Regions from separate parts of the Levilactobacillus sp. LN180102 genome, predicted to be linked through region 3. Evidence: a T-box and tRNA genes for the amino acid it is inferred to sense, from the RefSeq annotation. Region 3 holds a T-box; the other regions hold tRNA genes.
The links. The T-box of region 3 lies ahead of leuS (leucine--tRNA ligase). A T-box ahead of a tRNA ligase gene usually reads a tRNA of that ligase, here a tRNA-Leu.
Positions count from the first base shown of each region.

Region 1: it encodes a tRNA-Leu, which carries the amino acid that the T-box ahead of leuS (leucine--tRNA ligase) is inferred to sense. The anticodon was not compared.
Region 2: it encodes a tRNA-Leu, which carries the amino acid that the T-box ahead of leuS (leucine--tRNA ligase) is inferred to sense. The anticodon was not compared.

Region 1 is NZ_JBNIIX010000018.1:34,464-41,374, reverse strand. It holds gene nadE (ammonia-dependent NAD(+) synthetase) at 1-231, shown strand, start outside; gene ACP4IT_RS10390 (hypothetical protein) at 250-684, shown strand; gene ACP4IT_RS10385 (Tex family protein) at 982-3,177, shown strand; gene ACP4IT_RS10380 (SprT family protein) at 3,170-3,649, shown strand; gene thrB (homoserine kinase) at 3,663-4,544, shown strand; tRNA gene ACP4IT_RS10370 (tRNA-Leu) at 4,653-4,737, shown strand; gene ACP4IT_RS10365 (amidohydrolase family protein) at 4,913-5,215, opposite strand; gene ACP4IT_RS10360 (hypothetical protein) at 5,271-5,540, shown strand; gene ACP4IT_RS10355 (YczE/YyaS/YitT family protein) at 5,614-6,249, opposite strand; gene ACP4IT_RS10350 (MarR family winged helix-turn-helix transcriptional regulator) at 6,268-6,705, opposite strand.
Region 2 is NZ_JBNIIX010000004.1:138,357-145,267, reverse strand. It holds gene ACP4IT_RS04300 (2-hydroxyacid dehydrogenase family protein) at 1-292, opposite strand, end outside; gene ACP4IT_RS04295 (hypothetical protein) at 442-687, shown strand; gene ACP4IT_RS04290 (CPBP family intramembrane glutamic endopeptidase) at 996-1,676, shown strand; gene ACP4IT_RS04285 (MarR family winged helix-turn-helix transcriptional regulator) at 1,728-2,204, opposite strand; gene ACP4IT_RS04280 (VanZ family protein) at 2,760-3,278, shown strand; gene ACP4IT_RS04275 (heavy metal-binding domain-containing protein) at 3,269-3,562, shown strand; tRNA gene ACP4IT_RS04270 (tRNA-Leu) at 3,615-3,698, shown strand; gene ACP4IT_RS04265 (transposase) at 3,976-4,374, shown strand; gene ACP4IT_RS04260 (IS3 family transposase) at 4,374-5,270, shown strand; gene ACP4IT_RS04255 (ATP-binding cassette domain-containing protein) at 5,539-6,911, shown strand, end outside.
Region 3 is NZ_JBNIIX010000022.1:7,178-14,088, forward strand. It holds gene ACP4IT_RS11275 (hypothetical protein) at 1-331, shown strand, start outside; gene ACP4IT_RS11280 (glycosyltransferase family 2 protein) at 340-1,662, shown strand; gene ACP4IT_RS11285 (hypothetical protein) at 1,741-1,935, opposite strand; gene ACP4IT_RS11290 (tRNA (mnm(5)s(2)U34)-methyltransferase) at 1,992-2,558, opposite strand; gene ACP4IT_RS11295 (phosphatase PAP2 family protein) at 2,555-3,196, opposite strand; T-box leader at 3,368-3,567, shown strand; gene leuS (leucine--tRNA ligase) at 3,637-6,066, shown strand; gene ACP4IT_RS11305 (ATP-binding cassette domain-containing protein) at 6,515-6,911, shown strand, end outside.

The DNA.
Region 1 (6,911 bases), on a different contig from region 3:
GGTGCTCCAGAGCACCTATACAAGAAGGTACCGACGGCTGATTTGGAGGATGACCGACCAGCATTACCTGACGAGGCTGCCTTGGGCGTTCGCTATGAGGATATCGACGACTATTTGGAAGGGCGGTCTGTTAGCGAGGCAGCGGCGAGTCGAATTGAAGACTGGTACGCCAAGACCGCTCATAAGCGGCATTTGCCGGTAAATGTTTATGACACGTTTTGGCAAGAATAGCAGACGGGGAATTAACTGATGCGAAAAAATGATATGAATGGTTATATTCAAGCACTATCGCGCGTTTTACAAGGCACTGAAGATGCCGCTGGCGAAATGAATACCGACTTCGAAACGATGCGTGGGGCGATTGACCACCAAACAGTTGGTGAATTATCGCAAGTTGAGCTGCAAAAGATCGTTGATAACTTCCAACGGGGGACTGATGGTTATGAAGCTAATTTAAATAAATTGGAACAGACTAGTGTGCCCGTCCGTGTATTGGGCAAGCACAAGTCCTTAGTAGCTGCTTATCGGACTTACGTGGAGGCTTGTCAGGCAATGACTGATAGCATTGATGTTGAACATCAAACAGCTGATCAAGCTGCCTTTGACGCAGCTGAAGCTACGCAAGAAAATGCGATGGAAAAGGTTACCGCGGCAACGCAACGGATTATGACCAGCCCAATGTAAGCTGTTAAAAAGCCCGAGGCTATCTCGGGCTTTTTTGGTATTAGAATTGCTGGCCTTCTGGCCGTGCTAGTTTAGTGCACCTATGTCAACTACTTTTAGGCGTGATTGCCCGCCCTCTGGTCGCGGCAAATGGGCTGGAACGTACCGGACACGATTTACGAAGAGGTTGAGCTTCGAGACTTGTGGGTTTGCAAGGTGCCCATTTGGCAACCGAAACGATAACGCCTAACGACCAAAGCGGGTTAGGTTCCCAGAACATGGTATAATGCGAGTATGAAGAAATAACGGAGGGGTTGCATGGCAACGAAACAAGAAACAGCTTTAAGTGAATTAGCTCAGCCAATTCATCAAACGTTGAGCCAATATCGTGTGCGGCAGATTCAAGCCGTCTTGACCCTATTGGATGAAGGCAATACGGTGCCATTTATCGCGCGGTACCGAAAAGAACGGACGGGATCGCTGGATGAAGTCGCCATTCGCGATATTGAAGACGAAGCCCATCGGCTGACCAAATTGAATCAACGGCGCGACGATGTGTTAAAGCTGATTGCAGAGCAAGGTAAATTAACGCCGGCACTCAAAGAAAACTTGATGCACGCAACTGTGCTACAACAGGTGGAAGATCTTTATTTGCCATACAAGCAAAAGCGGCGCACCAAAGCAACGATTGCTCGGGAAGCCGGGTTGGCACCGCTGGCTAATTGGTTATTAACGTTCCCAACGGGTGGCTTAGATGAACGGGCAGCTGCTCTAGTGGCCGCAGATAAGGGATTGCCTGATGTGGCGAGTGTCTGGGCTGGTGTCCACGAAATCTTGGCAGAAACATTTAGTGAACAGGCTGCCTTTCGTGAATGGATTCGACGTTATACGTGGCAGCATGGAGAGTTAACCAGTAAGCTTAAGCGCGGGGCCGCTACGGAGGATGAACAACAAGTTTACGCGACGTACTATGAATTTACGCAGAGCTTAAAGCAGGTGCCGCCGTATCGGGTGTTAGCGATTAATCGGGGTGAACGAGAAAAGATCCTATCTGTGGGAATTAATGTTGATGCGACGTCCATTCTGCAATATGGTCACTTTCGGTTAGTGGGTCAGCATCGTGGACCGGCTGTGGAAAAAGTCACAGCGGCATTTGCGGATGCTTATAAGCGCTTTTTAGGCCCGGCAATTGAACGGGAATTACGCCGACAATTAACGGATCAGGCCGATGAACATGCCATTCAAGTGTTTGGCAATAACCTGTATCACTTGTTGATGCAGGCACCCCTCAAAGGGAAAATTGTGATGGGGTTTGATCCGGCGTATCGAACCGGTTGTAAGCTAGCAATTATGGATGCTAATGGTCGCTTCTTAGCTAAACAAGTCATTTATCCACATAAGCCAGCCGATGCTAAGAAACGGGCGGCGGCAACACCAGCATTTAAAAAATTGCTTGAGGACTATCACGTTGAAATGATTGCCATTGGTAATGGGACTGCTAGTCGTGAATCCGAAGAATTTGTGAGTCAAATACTGAAGACATTGAACCGACCAGTGTATTATGTGTTGGTCAATGAAGCCGGTGCCTCAGTATACTCGGCTAGTGCCAATGCGCGGGCTGAATTTGCTGATTTTCACGTTGAAGAGCGGTCAGCGGTCAGTATTGGTCGACGGTTGCAAGATCCTTTAGCTGAATTAATTAAGATTGATCCGAAAGCTGTCGGGGTCGGGCAGTACCAACACGACGTTCCCAAAAAAGCGTTGGATGAACAACTTGATCGAGTCGTTGAAACGGCGGTTAACCAAGTTGGGGTTAATGTTAATACGGCAAGTCCCGAATTGCTCACCCATATTTCGGGCCTAACAACGACGACTGCTAAGAACATTGTCGCTTACCGTAACGATCATGGCGCCTTTAACAGTCGGCAGGCCCTGCAACAGGTGCCGCGTTTAGGGCCGAAAGCTTACCAACAAGCGGTGGGCTTCTTACGAATTATTGAGGGCAGTGACCCGCTGGATAACACGGATATCCATCCGGAAAGTTATTCAGCCGCCCGTCAGCTATTAACCGGGTTGAACCTCACAACCACGAGCGTTGGCACCCCGCAATTGCAACAGCAATTAGCCAAACTCAATCAGCAACAGTGGGCGAACCAGTTGGGGATTGGACCAGCAACCTTGGCGGATATTGTGACCGGGTTAAGCAAACCCGGTCGTGACTTACGGGATAGTATGCCAGCCCCGCTGTTACGGCAGGATGTGTTGACGATGGCCGACTTGCAACCGGGAATGGAATTGCAAGGCACCGTCCGGAACGTCGTTGATTTTGGTGCGTTTGTGGATATTGGGGTTAAGCAGGATGGCTTGGTCCACATTTCCCAGTTAGCTGATCACTACGTCAGTGATCCTAGCACGGTAGTCACAATTGGTGATGTGGTGACAGTTTGGGTGTTGAGTGTTGATGAGAATCGCCAACGCATTCAGTTGACGATGAAGCAGGCTGCTCGTGACTGATGCAGAACTTCAGCGGCTGGTCGAGCACATTTCTCAAGTCAGCTTTGGTCGTCCGTTTCGCCACCAAGCCACGTTTAACGCACGACTGCGGACGACGGGTGGGCGATACCGACTGACCGATCACAACATTGAATTGAATCCCAAAATGTTAACTGAGCATGATTTAGCTACGCTAATTGGCGTGATTAAGCATGAATTGTGTCACTACCATTTACATTTAGCCGGGCAGTCGGGACAACATCGCACGGCGGCCTTCAAACAGCTATTAAAGCAAGTCGGCGGTTTACGATTTGCACCAGCACCGGCCCCGGTCATCAAGCCCCGCCATTGGCAAATGTATCAGTGTACCCGGTGTCAGCAGGTCTATTACCGGGCGCGAAAAATTAATGTGAATAAGCTCGTGTGTGGTCGGTGTCGGGGACGACTAAAGTGGCGGCAAACCATCTTAGCAACGACTCGGCCGCATGCATAAGGAGGTCAAAATCATGGGAAAGACAATTATTCGGGTACCAGCGACAGCGGCAAACCTCGGTCCTGGTATTGATTCAATTGGAGCAGCGTTACATTTATACTTGACGGTGATTATTGAAGAAAAGACAGAAAAGTGGCGGGTTAATCATGCCTTAGGGACAGAAATTCCTCGGGATGAAAACAACTTGATGGTCAAGACGGCCTTACAGGTTAACCCCAAGTTGACGCCCCATCAATTGACAGTTATGTCGGATATTCCGGTATCTCGCGGATTAGGTAGTTCAACGAGTGCCATTATCGCTGGGATTAAGATTGCCAATGAGTTGGGTGAAATGGACTTAACAATTCCGGAACAGTTAAACTGGGCCGTTAAATTGGGCGGTGAGTTGGATAATGTCGCACCAGCGTTGTTGGGACAGGCGGCGGTCGCCACGGTAAATGAAGATGAGGCTACGGCAATCAAGTTACCCTTGCCTGAGCTGCGGGTTTTAGTCTTTATCCCAGGCCAAAAGTTACTAGCACGCAAGAGTCGTGAGGCTTTGCCAAAGGACTTGCCATTTGCGACAGCGGTTCATGCCAGTGGTGTGGCGAATGTCTTAGTGGCGGCATTGCTGACCAAGGATTGGGAATTAGCAGCGAAAATGATTGAACGCGATGAATTTCACGAACAAGCGCGTTCACAGTTGGTGCCTGAATTGAAACAAATCCGGGATGCAGCCCATGAGTTGGGGATCACAGGAACGTACCTAAGTGGGGCTGGTCCAACAGTTGTGACCTTTGGTACATCGGCGCAAGTGACGCTATTGCGGACAAAACTGGCGAAGCTTGATTTGGCCGGTAGTCTGCGTATCTTGGATTTGGACCCTGATGGTGCTACGGTTTTGACGGACGCTTAGACGTTGGCCTAAGCGGTTAACGACTAAATAACCAATTATTTTGAATTAACTTACAAAAAATATTGTCAGGATGAAAATCATTTGGTATACTATTTCTTGTGAGTTAATGCGGCCATGGCGGAATTGGCAGACGCGCAAGATTAAGGATCTTGTCCGGGTAATCCGGGTGGAAGTTCGAATCTTCTTGGCCGCATCTATAACGAAAAAGAGTGAGGATCAGCGGTAAAACGTTGATTCTCACTCTTTTTATTTTACTGAATGAGGACGCAAGGCGCAGATCGTCCTCACAAAAAAGGTACTTAGAACAACACAGTCAGTGTCTGCCAAGTACCTTTTAGTATATCTAGCGTTAGAAATCTTGCGTTAAGTTACAGCTTGAATAATCGCTGGGCATTTTGACGAAACATCTTGGTCTTAAGGGACGGGGATAGTAAATCAGTGGTTTCCAATTTATTTGCTAAGCCAATCACTGCTGGTGTTGGTGTGTAAGGTGTGTCGGATGCGTATAATAATTTGTCGGGGTCAATCAATTCAAGGAGTGCCGGTAATTGCTGCGATAATACCATACCAGCAACGTCAAAGTATTGGCTACTCATGACACTTTGAATATCCAATTGTTCGGAGGTTAACTTAGGGTTTAATCCCCTAGCAAAAGGAATCCGATTAGCCACTAGGGGTAAGACGGCACTTTTACACGGTGGGGTATTATTTTTAACGCAAACACAGATGGGAATTAGTTTTGCCGACATGGTTGCCGGAATTGTCGAGTTTGGGGAGAACCAACAAGTCCGAGCCGCACTTAATGATTTAAGGGACATGTTTGGTCAGTACATCGAACAGGTGACGACTGACCCTAGCCAGTTGGAGATAAACAAACGCCTTTATTTTGAGATGTGTATCGGGAACATTGCGCTATTTAATACCAGCACATTTCCGGTTGACAAGGGCGTCCAGATTTTACAACAGAATCTAAAGCGGGTCTTGGAGTTGTTTTAATAACTGACAAAAAGAATCAGTCTGGCTGGGAAGTGTGCTGAGCGGACTGATTCTTTTGGTTTGAATGGCAGGATTAAGCTTGAATCCAAGTGACTAATTGCGGCCACCATCGGGTATAAGCGCTGACGAGTCGGCCAGTGATTAAGGCCGATAGTATGGTTCCCTCCCGGACGCCGACTAGCCCGTGAAGGCCGAATAAGGCCAAGATGATCGCGACAACAACCATTGCGCCATCACACCAGACCTTGGCTCGGGGGAATTCTCGGTGGGTAGCGACGGCAACGGCACCTGCTATGCCTTCGCCAGCCATCACGATTGTTTTCGAATTAACCTCAAAGAAAACGCCCCAAGCGAGAATGACAATACTGAGTAAGGTGGCTAGTAGCTGGGCCCCGTAGTGCTGTAGTGGCAGCCAGCTTAACCAGTGAGTAAAAGCATCAATTAAGACACCGAAAATAACGGAAGGAATTAGCTGCAACCAGGCCCAAGGGGAAAACTCATGGCGCAGAAAGGCCGCTTCTAATAAGATGAGCACGATCATGAAGAGAATCGTGACTTGCCCAATTGTGAGTGGGGTCATGAGACTTACAACATTAGGAATGCTAGAAATTGGCGAGGTTCCCAAGCTGGCAAGTTTGGCGAGAGCCACAGCAATGGCCATGAGGATTAGGCCAAATGTGAGACAACTATAGTGTTTTAAAAAAGAGATAAATGCTGTCGTGAGTTTTCAGTTCCTTTCTTGTCGCTGTTGGAGGGTCTGGTAAATGGCCGCAAGTTGTTGACCAGTCACCTGAGCATTAGCCTGTGGGGTTGCCGCAAATAAGGCCTGCCACCACGCGCCCATCACTTGACGAATCTGGTCGGCCTGCTGGTAGCCAGTTGGTGTTAGGGTAATGCGTTGGGCACGGCCGTCTTGTGGATCGGGGGTCCGCTCAACCAATTGTTTAGTGGTTAAGGCGCGTAAGTCACGAGCGACCAGACTGGGGTCCAGTACCATTTGATGGGCAATTTCCCGTTGTGTGAGTCCGGGATGATCGGCAACAAATAAGAGCAGGTCGCCTGTCGTTGCTCGCAAGTCGAGGGCTGCAATTTGCTCATTGAAGTCATGCTTAGATTGGCGGTAAATACTGGCAATATATTTATTAAAGGTAATGGGTTGAGTCATGAGTAACCTCTTTTATAAAAAAATAGTGGATAAGTCCATTAAATTCTTAAATTGGAGACTTGTCAACCAGTGAGTTAAATGACAAACAGATAACAATTGCTTGCCGCAATCGTTTTCAACGCAAATGGGTCTTCAAAAAATCTTAAGAAGCGTGTAAGATTATTTCTTAATGGCAAAGACTTCAAGCAAAAAGACTGACATTCGTC
Region 2 (6,911 bases), on a different contig from region 3:
TCGGGGTGTTCGTCACGGGAATTTGTCGTGACCGGGCATAGTCGGCATCAATATTATTGAAACCGGCGCCATAATTTGCAATCAACTTTAGTTGTGGATCGGCATCAATGATGTCACGATCGACCTGAGTGGATAGTGGGGTAATCAGATAATCCTTACCCACAACACGTTTTAACAATTCAGCCTTGGTGATCAGGCCGTGGCCATTATAGCAATCTACGTCTAAGTTGGCTTGGCGCAAGATGTTTAGCGCCGCCTGAGGAATGGGGGCAGTTACGAGAACACTGGTCATATGAGTCACTCCTTCAGTTAAATTTAAAAGACACCTTCATTGTAATCGTTTCCAGTTAGGAATACAGCTATTAGCCGAATTTACTTCGATAATTTGAAGAAACGTGGTAACATTTGTACATGATTACTTAACGAAGGGGCATTCTGGCTGTGAAAATTTTAACGTCATTGTTGATGGTTTTACTAACTGGTGGTCTGATTGGCGGTACCTTGTGGGGGATGCTCACGTGGAACGTGGCTTTTGGCTGGGATATCATGATTGGTTTAACGGGATTGATCGTTAGTACGCTCGTTAATCTTGGTCTGTACTGGTTTTTATGGCCCCGATCGCCAATACTTTTAGAGGATGAGACGGCCGTTGGTGATGAGGAAGCACAAAAAAAGCCATTACGATAAGTCGCAATGGCCAAAGAGTAAGGTTACAACATAATTGGGGGATTATGTTGTAAAAAATTTCATCTACTTTGGGGGAGTAAAATGAAATCTGTCTGTTGAATGAGGACAGAAGCCTCACGCATAAGTTGAAGGTTAGTTCAAACTCATCCGCAACTTTATAGTAACGTATTTATTAAGAAATTGCTATTAAAAAGTAAATATTTTGGTGAAGGTATTTAATGAGACGGTTGATCGTTCAGCCATGAGGCGATTAGAGAACTTTGAACCGGTTAGTTAAGCGAGGAAACAATGCTGAGAGGGTGGACAAGGTGACACAACAACGGATTAAAATAGGTGGCTTTGGCAGTTGGCTATGGGTTATCGGGATGGTGATTCTAATATCGGTGGTTCAATTGCCATTGCTACAATTAAATCATGGCTCATTGTTGCATCGTGTTTTATGGAGTGGTATTTATCTGGCTGGGTTTGTGATCACGGCCCTGATTGGTTTTTGGCGCTATCGCCAGATTCATCCAGTTAATTGGCAACGGTTGACTGGGCAAGATTGGGTACAAATGGTCAAAGGCTATGGGTTTATCATCTTGTCAGAGTTTATTTTAAGTGGTTTGACTAGTGTGCTGTACCATCAAACTAGTACGGCGAACAATCAAGCCATTGGGACTTTGATGGGGCGGAGTAGTTTAACGATGATTCTACTGAGTTTGACGGCAGTATTGGGGTCACCAATTATCGAGGAGTTAACCTTTCGGGGGCTGTTAATTGATGGCTGTTTTGCCCCCAGATCTTTCTGGTTATCAATTGTTGTGAGCGGGATTGCTTTTTCGATTCCCCATGCCAGTTCTAATCCAATCAGTTGGCTTTTATATGCGGTAATGGGAGGAACCCTGGCCTATGTGTATCGGCGAACGGGTAAATTACAGAGTAGCATCCTACTTCACGGGTTTAATAACCTAGTTGCAGTGGGACTCATGTTATTGACACTTAAATAGTAAAAAGACAGCACTGACAATATCGTCCGTGCTGTCTTTTTATAAAAAATATTAATCTTGATCGACTTGTTTAGCAATCATGCGCTCTTGGCTGACGTGGTCTAACTGTGACTTCACGGTGACCAGTTCAGTCATCATTTGATCAATTTCTTTGTCGGACATTCCCAACAACGTTTGGCATTGACCGATACGCGTATAAACCTCGTCACGCTTAGCCGCTGCCATGTCGGTCAAGTGAATTAGCACTTGGCGTTCATCAGTTTGGCTTCGGACTCGAGTAACCCAACCTTGTTTTTCTAATCGTTTCAGAAGCGGGGTCAGGGTTCCACTATCAAGTTCCAAACGGTCCCCTAATTGGTGGACGGTTAATGGCGCATCCTCCCAAAGAACCAGCATGGCAATGTATTGCGGATAGGTTAACCCAAAAGGTGCCAAGGCACTCTGGTAGAAATGATTAAACTTTTTGCTAGCAGAATAGATGGAGAAGCAGAGTTGTTCGTCTAGCAAAATCGGTGTCACTTTAGTCATGGCACAGACCTCCTTTTAAATGACTTTCAGAGTATTGTATACAATTGAATTGTTGTTTACAAGTAAAAACCATTAAGGTTATTTTTCCTTAATGTGTTTAGGTAAATTCATTGTGATGAGATGGCCGGACATATCAGCCATATCGAGAACTTGGGGACATTGTAATTTAATGACCAGCTGATATAACAGACAGTAATCATGTTCGATTGTGACGAAGCACAATACCAAAATAATATTACAATTGCCAATAGCTTAGATACTTAATCGTATAACCATAAGTATAGCAGAACTTTAATAAATTTAAAGCCTGTTTAGTGAAGAACTTATAAGAAAGTGGCTAGATACAAGTTTAAACGGCGGCCTAATAATCACAATGTGAAATGTTATCTAATGATAAAACCACCATTTTTAGTATTGTGTAACCGCTTAGCTTGCTGTGCAAGTAGACTTTTAAAATAGTTCATCTGAGGGCAGAAAACAAACTGATATATTGCAAATATGGGATTGTTCCTGATAAACGGAGTCGGTATACTAGAGGACAAGGGGATGAAGTGAGTGAGATGGTTATTTTACATTGTGGTTAGCCTACTTTGGGGTAGCCTAATTGTGCGCGCGCTTTTTAACCGACAGTATCGACGTTGTTGGTGGTGGTTGGGCTGGTGGTTATTAACAACCTTAACGTGGACACCAGTCACGCTGAACTTTGGGAGTGCGGTTGGTGGAATTACGACTCATTGGTGGGCTGGTGGCATTTGGGTAATACGTCCCTTACAACCAGCAAGTGTTGATACATCCTTTTGGCTGAATATTGTCATGACCGTGCCACAAGGCGGACTATTAGCCTGGAACTGGCCGCGGTTGCGTTGGCCCCAATGGGTGTTAGCGGGGATACTCACAGGGCTAACCTTAGAAGCCGGTCAAGCGCTGGGAAATTGGTTACTTGGTCTGGGAAGATGGGTTGATGTAAATGATGTCTTAACCAATGCCACCGGAATAGTGATTGGTGCAATTCTATTTTGGTGTTGGCGTCAATGGCAGCAAAAAATGAAAGGGCGTGGCAGTAAATGTTTATGACGACGGGTGGTTTGAATCGAACGCATGCCATTCAAGGAATTTTAACGGCGACGGCTAGCACAATGTTACGGTCGGAAAAGCCAGATGAATTTTCTCTGTTTGACGGATTATTTGAAGAGGTTAAGCAGCAGTTAATGAAGCAAGCACAAGAGAATCAAGCGGATGGGCTAATCGAAGTGCGGTTTAATACCGAAGTCGTACGTATGAATGTAGCACCTAAATTTTTAGTCGTTCACGGGTATGGCACAGCGGTGAGGTTTCCAGACGTAAAAAAAACTGAATAAAGGGCTTCCCTTTTATGCAGTCTTAGTGTAATATATTATTTGTTGTTGAGTTGCCCCGATGGCGGAACTGGCAGACGCGCAGCGTTCAGGTCGCTGTTTGAGAGATCAAGTACAGGTTCGAATCCTGCTCGGGGCATAATAGTAATAAAAGAGGAACACTGCTAAATCAACGTTTAGCGGTGTTCTTTTTTACAATCAAAAAACGAAAAGCTTAGAAGCATTGAAGTGCTTCATAATTGTTAGACAAAGAAGTCTAACGATTGTGAGGTACTTTTTTCATGGTTAAATATAATTCTGTTTTAAAAGCCCAAATTATAAATGAACATCTCAACGACGGTACTTCCGGAGCGGAACTAGCAAGAAACCATCAATTACCCAAGCGATAAGTTAATCGGTGGCTTCAACAGTATCGTTTGAACGGCATTGAAACACTTAAGCGGCACAAAACTAAGCGTAAGTTCTCGGCAGAATTCAAATGGAATGTGATAAACTACTACCAAACTCATGATGAGTCTTTAGCCGAAGTTGCCGGAAAATACAATGTTTTAGCCTGTCAAATCTGTACTTGGCGAAAAACGTTTATTCGAGACGGCTACTCTGGTTTAGGACCCCATCCCAAAGGTAGGCCAACTAAAATGAAACGTTCTAAAAAACAGATTCGTCAATTAGAAAAACAAAGTGAACTTGAGCGTTTACGAAACGAACTCGCCAAAAAGAATCAAGAACTCTATGCCACAAAATTGGAGAATGATATCTTAAAAAAATCAATGACCCTGTTCGGACCTTCAAAGGACGTCAAAAAACCGAAATAGTGGATCAGATCAGGGCGGATCAAGTCAAGCTACCTAAGAACCAACGTTATAAAATTGGCGACATACTTAGTGCCATTGGTCTTAAGAAAGCCACGTATCATGATGAACGTAAACGAATCAAAAATCATACTGATAAATATGCCGACATCAAAATAAAAGTCAAAAAGATCACTGAAGATGGTAAGTGCCGCGGTCGGTTAACCTACGGTTACCGGCGGGTTCAAGATGAACTAATTAAGCTTGATGTCCATATCGCAGATGCGGTTGTCCGCCGACTAATGGCTGAATTGGGCGTACAAGTGAGTCTTTATAATCGGCACAAGAACGGTAAGTATTCCTCCTATAAGGGTACCATTGGTAAAGTCGCTGAAAACCTCTTGGAACAAAACTTTAACCAAGCCAAGCCTTATACGGTACTCCATACAGATGTTACGCAAATTCGCTTAGGGAACCACAAATGGGCTTATATCTCAGCGATCACCGACGAGGCCAGTAAGGAAATCCTAGCGTTTCAAATTAGCAACAGTCCCAATCGTATTCTAATAACTAAGACCGTTGATGAGCTGATCAGTAAGTTACCAAGTAATGTCCAACCCATCATTCATTCCGATCAAGGATGGCATTACCAATTAGATTACTACATGAAAAAATTATCCGAACATGAATTCATTCAAAGTATGTCCCGTAAGGGAAACTGTCATGATAATGCTCCAATTGAAAGCTTTTTTCACCTTTATAAGACCGAATGCCTGACTGGATTCCCACCCTGTAAAGATTTAGCCGAACTAAAAGCAGTTTCCTTAGAATATGTTAATTGGTTCAATTACCAACGAATCTCATCAAAAACAAAAGGTATGTCCCCGTGTGAATATCGAGAACATACCTTAGCAGCGTAATAAATATTTACTTTTGTCTAACTTTTATGTTGCACTTCACATTTGCCTTTTAGTACGGGACTTTCCGTTAGCTTAATAAAGCTATTACGGATACTTTTAAATCTGCTTTCGGTCAGCAAGTTAAGCAGAGAACTGCGGGACTCCCTCTTTTTGATTCGTGGTATAGTGAAGGGTATCAGTGTAGTTAAGAAAGGGGTTATGAGTAGTGGCAACTCAGTTACCAGCAGAAATTAAAGTGCGTGGCGCACGGGTGAATAATTTAAAAAATATGGACGTCGACGTCCCACTCAATGAGTTCGTGGCGATTACCGGACGCAGCGGCTCTGGAAAATCATCATTGGCGATGGGCGTCTTATATGCGGAAGGAGCGCGCCGCTACCTTAACGCATTATCAACCTTCACCCGGCGGCGGATCAATCAAATGGGGAAGGCAGCTGTGGATTCAGTCGAATATTTACCATCAGCCTTAGCGTTACGGCAACGCCCACAAGTTCCAGGAGTCCGGTCCACAGTCGGCACGATGTCCGAAAGTTTAAATATTCTGCGACTCGTTTTTTCTCGGTTGGGATCGCCAGTTTGTCCTAACGGGCATCAAGTGCCACCAACCCTAGATGCCGCTGAGAATGATGGCTACGTAGTCTGTCCAACTTGTGGCGTTCGTTTCCGTGCACCAGGAGCAGAGGATTTTGCTTTTAATTCAGATGGGGCTTGTCCAACCTGTGGTGGTTTGGGAGAAGTTCGCCAGTTAGATGCCAGTTTGTTAATCGCTGATGACACGCTAACCTTACGGCAGGGGGCTGTGGCATCTTGGCATTTACCTGGCCGAAATTTCATGCCAACGGTGGCGGATGCGATTGGAATTCCAATCGATGTGCCGTATCGGGAATTGAGTGCGGCGGACAAACAGCGCGTTTTACATGGTGCCAAGCAAACCGTTGCCGTGAATATTCCCAGTAGCAAAGGCAAAATTTTTCACATGGATAATGCTGTTTATGAAAATGCCTTTGCAGCGGTTGAAGATAGTCTAGCGACAACTAAAAATGAACGAACAATAGCGAAGCTTAACAAATTTTATACGTTTGACACTTGTCCGACCTGTCAAGGCACACGTCTCAATCCGGAACGATTAAAACAGCAGCTCAATGGGCGTAATCTGGCAGAAGTGTGTGACTTGCCAATTAACCAGTTACGTACTTTTGCCAACACGGTGGTGGCGTGGTTACCTCCTACCATGCAATCGATGGGGACGGAGTTGATTGACGAGTTGCTAGCTAGTCTACAGCCCCTCGTTGATTTGGGGTTAGATTACTTGACGTTAAGTCGACCAGGAGCCACGTTGTCAACGGGTGAACTTCAGCGTATTCAACTGGGCAGAACGTTGCGAAGCGCAACGACGGGAGTTCTGTACGTCCTGGATGAACCGTCTGTTGGACTACATCCGGCTAACGTGACGGGGCTTATTAAGGCCTTCCATGAGTTGGTTGCTCAGGGAAATTCAGTGGTGGTCGTGGATCATGACACCCGGATCATTAGTGCGGCAGATCATGTCATTGAAATTGGTCCCCAAGCAGGTAAGTTGGGCGGTACAGTTGTGGATCAAGGAACGGTTGCTGAGATCAAAAGCAGTGCGCAATCGTTAAT
Region 3 (6,911 bases):
TTTGTGGACGTATCGCGAAGGGATCTTTGAAATCAAATTCATTAGTATTTTATTGTTATTTGCGTTCGTGATGGTTTCACTCTTTGCGGTGGGGATGACGATTATTCAAAACCGCAAGCGAGAACGCGTCGTTGAGCAGTGGCCAACGTATAACCCGATTAACCAGCGTAAACGCGAAACAGAATTGGAAAAATTTATGGATGACCGATTTGGTGACGCAGATTTTCGCCATCAGGTTCGGCGATACCAAGTTAAACCGGAACAGAACTTAGAGACGGAACAAATTCATGAGCTTTATCAAAAACAACACCTGAATGATTTGGGAGATTAGGAGCCGGTATGTTAGACGTTTTTATTGACAGTGTCTTGAAAGCAACGATGGGGCAAACAATTTTAAATATTGTGCTCCTAATTTTGTGCTTGTATCCCATTGTGGGCTCCTTCTTCTGGTTCGCTGGTGCCTTATCGTATCGGTTCTTGAAGACCAACAAACGCGATACAGATTGGCAGAACATCCCGGCTGAGCAACAACCAATGATTACGATTATGATTCCGGCACATAATGAGGAAGTCATGTTGGCAGATACGATTACGTATTTGTTTGAGGAACTCAATTACGAAAATTTTGAGGTTTTAGTAATGAATGATGGGTCAACTGATCGCACGGCTGCCATTATTAGTGACTTACAAACTCAATATTCTCGGCTGCGAACTATCGAAATTTTAAAAAACAAGGGTAAAGCACACGCATTTAATATTGGCATGCACTTTGCCCAAGGCGACTATATTTTAAGTAATGATGCGGATACGATTCCAGAGCCAGGCGCTTTGATGAAGTATATGAATTTCTTCATGCGTGACCGTGATATGAACACCTCCGCAGTGACTGCTAATATGGATGTTCAAAATCGTACGAGTCTATTGGGAAAATCGCAAACAGTAGAGTTCACGAGTATTGTTGGTGTTATTAAGCGCAGCCAAACGGCGATTAATGATTCCATGTATGCTTACAGTGGGGCTAACACGCTATACAAGAAAGATTTTCTCATCGATGTGGGTGGTTTTCGTCAGAATCGGGCGACTGAAGATATCAGTATTGCTTGGGATCACCAGATGATTGGTGCCGTACCGCGATTTGCCCCAAACGTTATTTTCCATATGAATGTGCCGGATACCTTGTGGGATTTGTACAAGCAGCGTAAACGCTGGGCACAAGGGGGGACTGAGGTTTGGTTAACCAATATCAAGAAATTTATATTGCATCCAATTGCCCACCGGTATCAGCTTTCCATGTTTATTGACTCAACACTGTCCATTGTGTGGTCGTTTTTCTTCATGTTAACCTCGTTGGCTTTTCTAACAACCATGGGGATCTTTTTAATCACTGGTAATTATGATCGGGTCTTACACGGATTAGCGATGTCGTTTATTTTTGTCACGTTTGAGTTATTTGCCGGATTCATGCAATTACTGGCGGCATTACTGTTAGACCACCATGGTGCAAAATTAAAATACTTATTCTTTGCCCCGTTGTATATGCTGTTCTATTGGATGGTTAATCCCGTCACAGTGGTGATGACGTTTATTCCGGCACTGAAGACGATCCTAGGATTTGGTTCCGGAACCTGGGTGAGCCCTAAACGACAGGCGTTAAAGAAGTAATGGACAGAGGTCAACTGCGTTACCAACTGATTAATCGATAGAAAAAAGGCACGGGTCAGTGCCCGTGCCTTGCCCGATTTATTGATGGGTGACTTCGATAAAAGTTACTTGGTGAGGATCGGCTATATAAACACGACCAGCCTGATCTCTGGCCATAATCATTTGGGTATCAGTGTTAAGACCGGCCCTTTCGATGGTAAAACTGTCACCACCCACAACATGGATGGTGACGAGGTTGTTTGCAGATAGTGCCTTTGATATTTCTCGCCACAAGGTCGTTCACCTCTTTTGCAAAAATTAATTATCTACTCAGTGTCGAATAAGGATCGTTAGCGGCGCTCAATTGCCAGCAAAAACGGTGGCGTGTGGATTTGATTAATGAAGCCGTATTGGAGCACCTGATAGGTCTTCTGCGGCAATTGCTGACAAAAATCTAAAACGGCCTGCCGTTCGGCTTGACCACCGGGATGCCCGGCGTAGACGACCAGAATAAGACGACCACCACGAGGTAGGTGGGGGAGCAGTGCTTTGATTGCTCGTAAAGTGGTTTCTGGCCGGGTAATGATCTGTTTATCGCCGCCCGGGAGGTAGCCCAGATTAAAAATTGCCGCCGCCACTGGCGTTTCTGGGTCCAGGTAGGCAGCCACCTGCTCATGACCAACCGCGTGAAGAGTCACTTGCTGACTCAGCCCGGTTAGAGTCAATTGTTGTTGGGTGGCATCTAACGCCGCCTGCTGAATGTCAAAACCAATGACGTGACCACTTTTGCCAACGAGATTAGCTAAAAAGACGGTATCGTTGCCCTTACCCACGGTCGCATCGATAACGGTAGCGCCAGGGCCGACACATTCTTTTAATAGGGTGTGACTGTATGTGAGTGCATTTGCTAAATTCAACTTAAATCATCTCCATGACGGGTCAAAAACCATTGACTTAACGTAAGTAGGACGAAACCTAAGGTCCAACCAGCGACCACGTCACTGGGATAGTGAACGCCCACGTAAATTCGTGATAACCCAATTAGAACAATCCAGACACTTAAGATACCAATAAGACTCTTTTTCCACAGGGGATGCTGACGTAATAATCCGCTCAGTAGAATAATGGTGGACCCCCAGAGTAGCATCGCCGTAATTGAGTGTCCACTAGGAAAGCTATATGAGCTGGCATTAACGAGGCGGTCAACGGTCGGTCGTGGCCGGCGGACGAGGTGTTTGATGAGACTGTTACCAAGACCCGCAAAAATTAAAACGTTAAATAAGAGAAATAAAGTGGCCCGGTAGCGCCGAATAATGACGAGTCCGGCGGCCAGTAAAAGGGTTATCCATGTGACAGATTGCGGATTACCAGAAGTGGTTATCCAGATGATACTGCGGGTAAGTGGTCGAGGTAGCGGCTGGCGGACCCACCCAATGATGAGCCGGTCAAACTCCGTTAACCAAGTCTGATGGGTGGTGACGCCGAATAACGCAATTAAAAATAAACTGCCAGCTGCCCAAGTGAACCGCCAGCGTGTCCGTGAAATAGTTACCACAAGTGACCTCCTGAAGTCGTAAAGTCTGATAACGATGGGGCTTTAAATGAAAGTTGGTTATCAGGTTGCGTAAACCAAGTATAGCACAGCGGTTCGGAAATAATTGGGTAAAAGCGGTGGCGCCCCTTGCTTTTCCTTAGGGGGTTTGCTAAGATGAAAACAATTTGATTGATCTAAACGTTGACGAGAAGTAGTAGTTGATGCTAGTGTTCAGCAAGCGGATGGGTGCTGTGAATCCGTGATTAGCGTCAACGAACTTGTCTCTGAGTTTTTTCTGCTGCAAGGTGGGCGTCTGGCGACGTTATCAGCCGGTGAGTGCCTCAATCACTGATTGGGGAATGTAGGTGGTACCGCGCAAAGACGCCCTACAGAAGTCCATTTTTGGACCTCTGGGGGCTTTTTTTGTGGCACGACGTAGAAATGAAAAGGAGCGACGCATTTTGGCATATAAACATCAGATTATTGAACGTAAATGGCAACATTATTGGCGAGCTAACCACACGTTTGAGACTAGCGATAGTCAAACTAAGCCTAAGTATTATGTGATGGATATGTTCCCATACCCATCTGGACAAGGACTACACGTGGGTCATCCAGAAGGCTATACGGCAACGGATATTATGGCCCGCTTGAAGCGGATGCAAGGGTTCAATGTGTTGCACCCAATGGGGTGGGATGCGTTTGGACTCCCTGCTGAACAGTACGCTTTGAAGACGGGACACAATCCTAAGGACTTCACGGCGCACAATATCAAAAACTTCAAGCGGCAAATTCGGTCGCTCGGATTCTCATATGACTGGAGTCGTGAAATTAACACGACTGATGAGTCTTACTACAAGTGGACACAGTGGATTTTTGAACAACTCTACAAAAAAGGGCTGGCTTACGAAGATAAGATCATGGTGAACTGGGCGCCTGATTTCATGGGTGGGACAGTTGTGGCTAACGAAGAAGTCATCGACGGTAAAACGGAGCGGGGCGGTTATCCCGTTTACCGCGTACCAATGCGTCAGTGGGTTCTGAAGATTACCGCGTATGCTGATCGGTTAATCGATGATTTGGATGACCTTGATTGGCCAGATAGCATTAAGGAAATGCAGCGTAATTGGATTGGCCGTTCCGAGGGAGCCAGTGTCTTCTTCCCAGTCGATGGCCAAGCCGATACCAAGATTGAAGTTTACACTACTCGACCAGATACGCTATTTGGCGCGACTTATATGGTTTTGGCGCCAGAACATGCGGCCGTTGCCAAGATTACAACACCAGAACAAGCCGACGCAGTTAAGGCCTACCAAGAAGCCATCGAAAGTAAGTCTGATCTGGAACGAACGGATCTGAACAAGGATAAGACGGGGGTCTTCACCGGGGCCTACGGGATTAATCCATTGAGTGGTAAGAAATTGCCAATTTGGATTGGTGATTATGTCCTGTCTTCTTATGGTACGGGGGCGATTATGGCCGTACCCGCCCATGATGAACGGGATTATGAATTCGCAACGAAATTTAACTTGCCAATCACGCAAGTTATTGAAGGCGATGCGGATACCGACATCACTGAAGCTGCCTACACAGGCGATGGCAAGCATATCAATTCTGATTTCATGAATGGGATGGATAAGCAAACGGCGATCAGTGCGGCGATTGACTGGCTGACAGAACATGATGCTGGCCATAAGCAAGTCAATTTCCGGTTGCGTGACTGGATTTTCTCACGGCAACGTTACTGGGGCGAACCAATTCCCGTGATTCATTGGGAAGATGGCGAAACAACCTTGGTACCTGAAGATGAATTGCCATTGAAATTGCCAGCTGCCAAGCAGCTTGAACCATCTGGCACGGGGGAAAGCCCACTGGCCAACCTCGACGATTGGGTGAACGTGGTTGATGAAAACGGTCGTAAAGGTAAGCGTGAGACCAACACCATGCCACAATGGGCGGGGAGTTCTTGGTACTTCTTGCGCTACGTTGATCCAACCAACGATCAAGCAATTGCGGACCCAGAAAAACTGAAGTACTGGATGCCAGTTGATCTGTACATTGGTGGGGCGGAACACGCCGTCTTGCACCTGTTGTATGCACGTTTCTGGCACAAGTTCCTGTACGATCTTGGTGTGGTACCAACTAAGGAACCATTCCAGAAATTGGTTAACCAAGGCATGATCTTGGGAACGAACCACGAGAAGATGTCGAAGTCTAAGGGCAATGTCATTAACCCTGATGAGATTGTGGAAAAACACGGGGCCGATACACTGCGGTTGTACGAAATGTTCATGGGGCCACTAGAAGCCTCTAAGCCATGGAGTACGGAAGGCATTAATGGGTCACGGCGGTGGTTAGATCGTGTTTGGCGTCTGCTGATCGACGACAATAATCGATTGCGCGATCGGGTCACAATGATTAATGATGGCGCATTGGATAAAATCTATAATCAAACGGTCAAAACGGTTACGGAAGATTTGGAAGCCATGCGGTTCAACGTGGCCATCTCACAACTGATGGTTTTCGTCAATGAAGCCTACAAGGTTGATAGCCTACCCATGATTTACATGGAAGGTTTTGTCAAATTAATCTCGCCAATCGTGCCACATATTGCCGAAGAATTGTGGTCATTGTTGGGCCATGACGAAACGATTGCCTATGCTAAATGGCCAACTTACGATGCCAAGCAATTGGTTGAGGATGTTGTGGAACTAGTCGTTCAGGTCAATGGTAAGGTTCGAGCGCACCTAAAAGTGGCCAAGGATGCCACTAAAGATGCGATTGAAGCTGCGGCTTTGGCTGATGAAACAGTTCAAGTTCACACGGATGGTAAGACGGTCCGGAAGGTCATTGTGGTGCCAGGTAAGCTGGTTAACATTGTCGCAAATTAGGTTGAACGAATAGATACAAGCATCGAACAGAGTGCCTTATCAGGGTGAATCCTGATGAGGTACTCTGTTTTTTGAATAGAACTTGGACCAACGTTACCAAGGATAGATGCCCAGCCAAAGCGTTCTGGGGGTTCATGAGTTGCTAACGAGTAAATTAATCTTATAATATAAAATAAGAAAAAGATTAAAATTCGTTGAAATGAGCTAATCAAAATGCCATAATTGAACTATTAAGATGAGTGGTTAACGCAACTCTTAATTGCGTTGAATCCCGGCTCCTATATGGTCGCTGTGTACAGTGTGGTATTGTTGCGTGTGCCGGGGCAAATAGGAAGCAACGGTCTGTTTTTGGTGGTGATTGCAGGTGTTTACTTAGTGACGGGCTATTATTGGGTTCAGCACATGTCACTGCAGTCGAATACAAGTCGTTACTAGGAGGCGGTCAGTTATGGATATTACGAATTTCTCTTACCAGCTTCCGGACAAGCGGCAACTTTTTCAGGATTTGTCAATATCATTCATGCCAGGACAGATAAATATCCTATTAGGCGTTAATGGTGTGGGCAAGTCAACCTTACTAGATTTCATTGCGGGCGTCAGTCCCAACAAGCAAGTAGCAGCCTTTCATGATTTTCCACCGATGCAACAAGTGGCTTACCAGATGCAGGGGGTCCCGTTTACCGGGGCGACGACAGTGCTACAAACCTTACAAATGATGCTTGAACTGGATGATCCGTCGTTGTCCGTCACGGCCGCTGATTTACCGGCAGCCCTCCAACCGATTGCACACACCAAATTTCGTCATTTATCTGGTGGTCAACGACGATTAGTGATGTTAGAAGGGG